3 regions of the Bacillus sp. JZ105 genome follow, and region 1 is predicted to be linked to each of the others. Evidence: riboswitches for the same ligand, from Rfam matches in the RefSeq annotation. Region 1 holds a riboswitch; each other region holds the start of a gene.

Region 1 (2,205 bases):
TGGAATCGCATCGAGATCAGCGGCATGAGCAAGACCGATTGTTCGGCGGACAAGCTCACAGCCGGCAAAGCCTGTCGCTTCTTTTAAAATCCGGTCAAAGGTTGTTTCTAAAAAGCTGTCCGATACACTAAACGCTTCAATGCTGTCCTCTTTCCAAGCTCTTGTGAACACTTCTTTGAAGGTTGCCCATACATTGACGACATGGTCAAAAAGGTGCTGCTGCTCGTGTTCATTCTCGCGAGATAAAGCATTCAGGAACAGATTGGCGATAAAGTGGCCGATATCGAATCCAAAGGGACCGTAAAACGCGAATTCTGGATCAATGATTTTCGTTTCAGTCTCATTTGCAAAAATACTGCCTGTATGAAGATCTCCATGAACCAATGTTTCAGCTGATGTCAGGAAGATACGCTTCAATTCCGCTGCTTTGGCTTGCAGCTCAAGATCTGCCCAAAGCGCTTCTGCTGATTCTCTTAATTCTTCTTCGAAGTCATTTGTTTCACTATCAAAGAAAGGGTCTGTGAAGACGAGTTTTTCTGTGATATCACACAGGTCAGGGTTCGTAAATTGCTTCACAAATTGTTTTTTGATTTTAGGATTTGTAGCAAAGTCAGATGTGTAAAAAAGTGTTTTTCCTAAAAATTCTCCGACATGATCGGATAAATGCGGATATTGTTTTCCGGCAATTAGCCCTTTTCTGACGATTTCTAAGTGTGAAAGATCCTCCATGGCTGTCACTGCAAGAGCTGTATCTGAATAATAGACTGCTGGTACGAGGTGCGGCGCATATTCTGACTGCTTGATCAGGGCGGCACTTTCAATTCTTGCCCGGTCTAATGTAAGCGGCCAGCTCTCCCCAACCACCTTTGCATAAGGCAGCGCCTGCTTGATGATCAATCCTTTTTCTTGTTTGTGATCATAAATATGAAAGACGTAATTTAAATTCCCGTCACCAATTTCAGTACATGTCAAATGGCTGCTTTCTTGGATCAAACCAAGTCTAATTGCGAGTGCAACTGCCGAGCTTTCTGTTAGTTCTTCATATGATGCCGTAAGTGTAACCAATTGCTTCCCCTCCAAATCATATAAAAAAGCCTCTTTCTCCTGAGAGAAAGAGGCTTGATGGTGTGTATGCTCAAAGCCTCTCTTATCTCTCAGCACATATGTCTGATGGAATTAGCACCGTGCCCTATAAGACAATTGTCTTGGCGCGTTACTTGCTGCGCCCCACTTCACAGTGGTATTAACGGTCGGTTGCTGTTGGGGTCAAAAGGCCAAATCCCTCGCCCAACTCTCGATAAGAGAAATCAATATGTAATTGTTTCGTGTCTGTTTGCATTTCTTAATTCAAGATATTATCAGAGCGGCGCTTTACATGTCAATCTTTTTTCAAAATTGCTTTACAATTCATAAAACAATCCATTACAGTGATTGTATTGTCACGTAACTTGAATAGAAGGTGAAGAAATGGAATTCCAGCAATCAGATGTGTTGAAACAATTACCGAAGCAATTTTTTGCGTCGCTTGTCCAAAAGGTGCAGAAAAAAGTACAGGAAGGGGCAGATATCATTAATTTGGGACAGGGAAATCCTGATCAGCCAACTCCTCCGCACATTGTAAAAGCCATGCAGGAAGCGGTAGCAAAACCTGAAAATCATCAATACTCCTCATTCCGTGGAACAGCGAAATTAAAAAAGGCTGCTGCCGCTTTTTATGAAAGAGAATATGGCGTCACACTTGATCCAAAGGCGGAAATTGCGATTTTATTTGGCGGGAAAGCAGGGCTTGTTGAGCTGCCGCAATGCCTGCTGAATCCGGGTGATACGCTTCTTGTCCCTGATCCTGGCTATCCTGATTATTGGTCAGGCGCTGTGCTTGCTGGAGCGCATATGGTAACCATGCCACTTCTTGAAAAAAATGATTTTTTACCTGACTACGATTTGCTGCCTGAAGATGATAAGAAAAAGGCAAAATTAATGTACTTAAATTACCCCAACAATCCGACGGGGGCTACGGCAAGCCGTTCATTTTTTGAAGAAACCGTTACGTTTGCGAAAGATCATAAGCTATGTGTTGTCCATGATTTTGCATATGGCGGCATTGGCTTTGATGGAGAAAAGCCGCTCAGCTTTCTGCAAATAGAGGGGGCGATAGAGACGGGAATAGAAATTTACACATTGTCTAAAACGTACAATATGGCAGGG
Region 2 (2,205 bases), 1.5 Mb from region 1:
TTCAGAGCTTTCTTCTTTGACGATAAATTTATCTTTAGGCGAACGTCCTGTATAGGCTCCCGTTGTAGCGCGGACAGCTCCAGTTGATGTTAAAACGCCTTCATTACGTGCCAAAATCTTTTCAACAAGTTTCGGAACAGATAAATTTTGGTGCGTATTTTCTAATGAGAGCAATGACTGCAAATCTTCTTTTAAATCCACTGAGTTCATAAAAAAACCCTTCCTTTACCGTTGAATTTGTTTGTTTCGATTAGTATAACACATTAATAATAATAGTCTATACTATTTAAAAATTTTTGTGTGTGTTTTTTCATTTCTGCTATGAAAATATGCTTTTTGGTGATGCTAATGGTGAGGAGAAAAAAGAGGGAGATAATTCTTATGAAGCATTGACATGACGCAAGGGTTTAAGATAAGATATCTTATTGAACGGATACTCTTATCCCGAGTTGGTGGAGGGACAGGCCCGATGAAGCCCAGCAACCGGTTTCTTATGAAAAAGGCATGAAAATGCTGAGAAACCAAGGTGCTAACCTGATGCAAGGTACAAGAACACCTTGAGCGATAAGAGTGAAAGGCATGCGATCTCAGACCCTTTCCTCGCAATGAAGGAAATGGTTTTTTTATTTTTGGGATATCATATGAACAAATTGCCAATAACATCTCTAATATAAACGTTTTCAAATATAAGAGGGAACGAGTTCCGTATCATATTGGAGGCCTCATCTTGGGATGATGTGGTCTTGTACAGGAGGAAATAGCCATTATGAGTCAAAATCGTCGTTTATTTACTTCAGAATCAGTGACAGAAGGACATCCGGATAAAATCTGTGATCAAATTTCAGACAGCATTTTGGATGAAATTTTAAAGAAAGATCCAAATGCACGTGTTGCCTGTGAAACTTCTGTTACAACCGGTCTCGTATTAGTAAGCGGTGAAATTACAACGTCTACTTATGTCGATATTCCAAAGACGGTGCGTGACACAATTAAGGAAATTGGCTACACACGTGCGAAATATGGTTTTGATGCGGAAACATGTGCGGTACTTACATCAATTGATGAACAGTCTGCTGATATTGCGCAAGGTGTAGACAAAGCGCTTGAAGCACGTGAAGGAACAATGACTGAAGAAGAAATTGATGCGATTGGTGCAGGTGACCAAGGATTGATGTTTGGTTTTGCTAACAACGAAACCGAAGAGCTCATGCCGCTGCCAATTTCACTAGCGCATAAATTATCTCGCCGTTTAACAGAAGTACGCAAGAATGAAACACTTGCATACCTTCGTCCAGACGGAAAAACACAAGTCACAGTTGAATATGATGAGCAAAACAAACCAGTTCGTATTGACACAGTGGTTATTTCTACGCAGCATGCACCAGAAGTGACGCTTGAACAAATTCAAAGTGACTTAAAAGAGCATGTCATCAGTCCTGTCGTTCCAAGTGAACTGATTGATGAACAGACAAAATACTTTATTAACCCAACTGGCCGTTTCGTGATCGGTGGACCTCAAGGGGATGCTGGTTTAACTGGACGTAAAATCATCGTTGATACGTATGGCGGATACGCTCGTCATGGCGGCGGTGCTTTCTCAGGTAAGGATGCAACGAAGGTTGACCGTTCTGCGGCATACGCTGCACGTTACGTAGCGAAAAACATCGTAGCTGCCGGCCTTGCAGATTCTTGTGAAGTACAGCTTGCTTATGCAATTGGGGTTGCACAGCCTGTATCGATTTCAATTGATACATTCGGAACAGGAAAAGCTTCTGAAGAAAAATTAATTGAAGTGGTTCGTGCAAACTTTGATCTTCGTCCAGCTGGCATTATTAAAATGCTTGACCTGCGCCGTCCGATCTACAAACAAACAGCTGCATACGGGCATTTCGGCCGTCACGACTTAGATCTTCCGTGGGAAAAAACGGATAAAGCCGATACACTTCGCAAAGAAGCATTGGGACAATAACAACATAAAAAACCGCTTATTTTAAGCGGTTTTCCTTTTGATTAAAAAAAAATCTGCAAAAAGCGAAAAAATGTGAAACAAAATCGGACAAAATACTGTCTAATTATAGGTCTACTTTTAAGAAATAACATAACGTGGAGGCAATAATATGTGTGGGTTTGTTGGTGTATTTAATCACCGTCCATTGTCCGAAACTACTGAACAGGAAGAGCTAATTAAACAAATGAATCGTCTCA
Region 3 (2,205 bases), 1.7 Mb from region 1:
AAATCAGTGTCATATACACCGTTTCACCTGTTGCACTCCAGATGACGTCTAAATCAACGTTCGGAAACCATTTCTCAAACATGTGTCATCACCTCGATTTCAACCTGTTTGCTTTGGATATAGGCGATGGCTTTTTCTACCTCGGTCTCTTCTCCATTAATGTGGATAAAGAGTGTTCCAAACGCGCCTTCCTGCGTTTGAGAAATCTTCCCTTGAAGGATATTCACATCGACATTGAAGGATCGAATGATTTCAGTGATCAGCGGCTGCTCGGCAGAGTCTCCAATAAAGGACAACCGTACGACCTGACCTTCTTTTACTCGTTCTAAGACGTGCTCGATTGTTTCTTTCGCTTCCTCTGGTTCTGCAAGCTGTTTCACAAATCGTTTCGTCATTTCTTCCTTCGGTTGTCTGAAGACGCGTAATACTTCGCCTTCTTCGACAATGCGTCCATTTTCCATGACCGCGACGCGATGACAAATTTTGCGAATGACGTGCATTTCATGTGTAATGAGCACAATCGTGAGCCCTAACCTTTTATTGATATCCGCCAAAAGTTCAAGGATCGAATCGGTCGTTTGCGGATCTAGCGCAGATGTCGCTTCGTCACATAGAAGAACCTTTGGATCATTCGCTAATGCTCTCGCAATGCCGACACGCTGTTTTTGCCCGCCGCTTAGCTGAGACGGGTATGCATTTTCTTTTCCTTCTAAACCGACCAATTTAATCAGTTCATTCGCACGCTCTCTCCGTTTCGATGTCGGTACACCTGCGATCTCAAGCGGGAACATAATGTTTTGTCTCACCGTTCTTGACCAAAGCAAGTTAAAGTGCTGGAAGATCATGCTGATTTCTTGTCTGGCTTTCCGAAGTTTCGCATTTGATACTTCATTGATCCGGTTGCCTGCCACTTCAACAATTCCTTCTGTTGGCAGCTCCAGACCGTTTAATAGGCGAATAAGCGAGCTTTTCCCTGCACCGCTATACCCGATAATTCCGAATATTTCACCTTTATCAATATCCAAGTTGACGTCTTTCACGGCATCAACATTTCCGCTTTTTGAATGGTACGTTTTTGATACATTCTGTAAATGGATCACAGTCTGATCACCTGCTTTCTTGCTGAATCTATAGGTTTCCATCACATACGTTATTTATTCTTCTTTGTGTCATGACTCTAGCCTGGCGCCAGGTCAGTAAAAAAGACCTAACTGCAACGCAAGCAGAAAGGCCTTTTATGTCAATTACGCCTTTCTCTCATCTTTCAAAGCGCTGCGGCTTTGAGTGAATTGGCACCAATTTCAGCTATGCTGACGGTTGCCGGGTTTCATAGGGCACGTCCCTCCACCTCTCTTAATAAGAGAAAATATGTTGTTTTATGTGATGTTCATGTTTTTACTAACGTAGAATATCATGCTACCCGAGATATGTCAACGCTGTAAATCGCTAATTTCCAAGTAAACAACTACGTTATCATTTTTCGAAAAAAACCGTTCGTCAGCCAAAGCACTGCCTCTAGTCTCAGGAGCGCACGGAATGACCCTTTCACTTTGACTTGTCCCCTGCTGATTAACTGCTGTAAGGACATATCTCCATCTAATAATTGTAGAATCTCTTTCCTCTCACCATAAAAGATGAGATCCGATAACTCAATTGCAGGTAGTTTCTTCACTTCACCACGTTCATCCACAATCAATGTACAAGAGTCAGTTTCCGCCTCAAATGTAATCTTCAAGGATGATGATGAGAGCAGCGGCTTTAATAATAAACGCTGCCCTGTGTTACCATGGGCTTTCACATTTTCCACATGTATAACCTCCCTGTCATTTGGTTATACATAACATTTCTCTACAAACATCGGCTTGTCCTTTATAAATAACTCGACAAATTTTCAAATGAATTTCTTGAAATATGACAAAAAACCGCTTTATTTAGCGGTTTCAATCATTTCATGAAGATATGGAACTGAGTGAAAGGCATAGCCTTTTTGCACCAATTCACCTTTTTTAAACAGGAGAAAGCAAGGAACACTCTCAATTTCAAATGCTTTCGCAAAGCCTGGTGAATAGTTTAAATTGTTTTCGTAAAATGGTACATCCGGCTGCATGGCGTCTACAACTGCCAGCATTTTCTTTGCCAGCTGGCATGTTCCGCAAAACGGTGTATATAAGTATAAAAGAAATAAATCGTCCTCTATCTCCTTGA

The links. Region 1 has a riboswitch for S-adenosylmethionine ahead of mtnK (S-methyl-5-thioribose kinase). Riboswitches for the same ligand answer to the same signal wherever they lie in the genome.
Region 2: another riboswitch for S-adenosylmethionine. It lies ahead of metK (methionine adenosyltransferase); the one in region 1 lies ahead of mtnK (S-methyl-5-thioribose kinase).
Region 3: another riboswitch for S-adenosylmethionine. It lies ahead of M1D81_RS15610 (methionine ABC transporter ATP-binding protein); the one in region 1 lies ahead of mtnK (S-methyl-5-thioribose kinase).

What each region holds. Positions count from the first base shown of each region.
Region 1 is NZ_CP096387.1:1,325,615-1,327,819, forward strand. Features, by position in the region: gene mtnK (S-methyl-5-thioribose kinase) at 1-1,065, opposite strand, end outside; SAM riboswitch class I at 1,146-1,303, opposite strand; gene M1D81_RS06745 (aminotransferase class I/II-fold pyridoxal phosphate-dependent enzyme) at 1,468-2,205, shown strand, end outside.
Region 2 is NZ_CP096387.1:2,784,254-2,786,458, reverse strand. Features, by position in the region: gene pckA (phosphoenolpyruvate carboxykinase (ATP)) at 1-210, opposite strand, end outside; SAM riboswitch class I at 437-571, shown strand; gene metK (methionine adenosyltransferase) at 767-1,969, shown strand; gene asnB (asparagine synthase (glutamine-hydrolyzing)) at 2,118-2,205, shown strand, end outside.
Region 3 is NZ_CP096387.1:3,016,153-3,018,357, forward strand. Features, by position in the region: gene M1D81_RS15605 (methionine ABC transporter permease) at 1-82, opposite strand, end outside; gene M1D81_RS15610 (methionine ABC transporter ATP-binding protein) at 75-1,100, opposite strand; SAM riboswitch class I at 1,255-1,363, opposite strand; gene M1D81_RS15615 (SCP2 sterol-binding domain-containing protein) at 1,466-1,807, opposite strand; gene M1D81_RS15620 (thioredoxin family protein) at 1,928-2,205, opposite strand, start outside.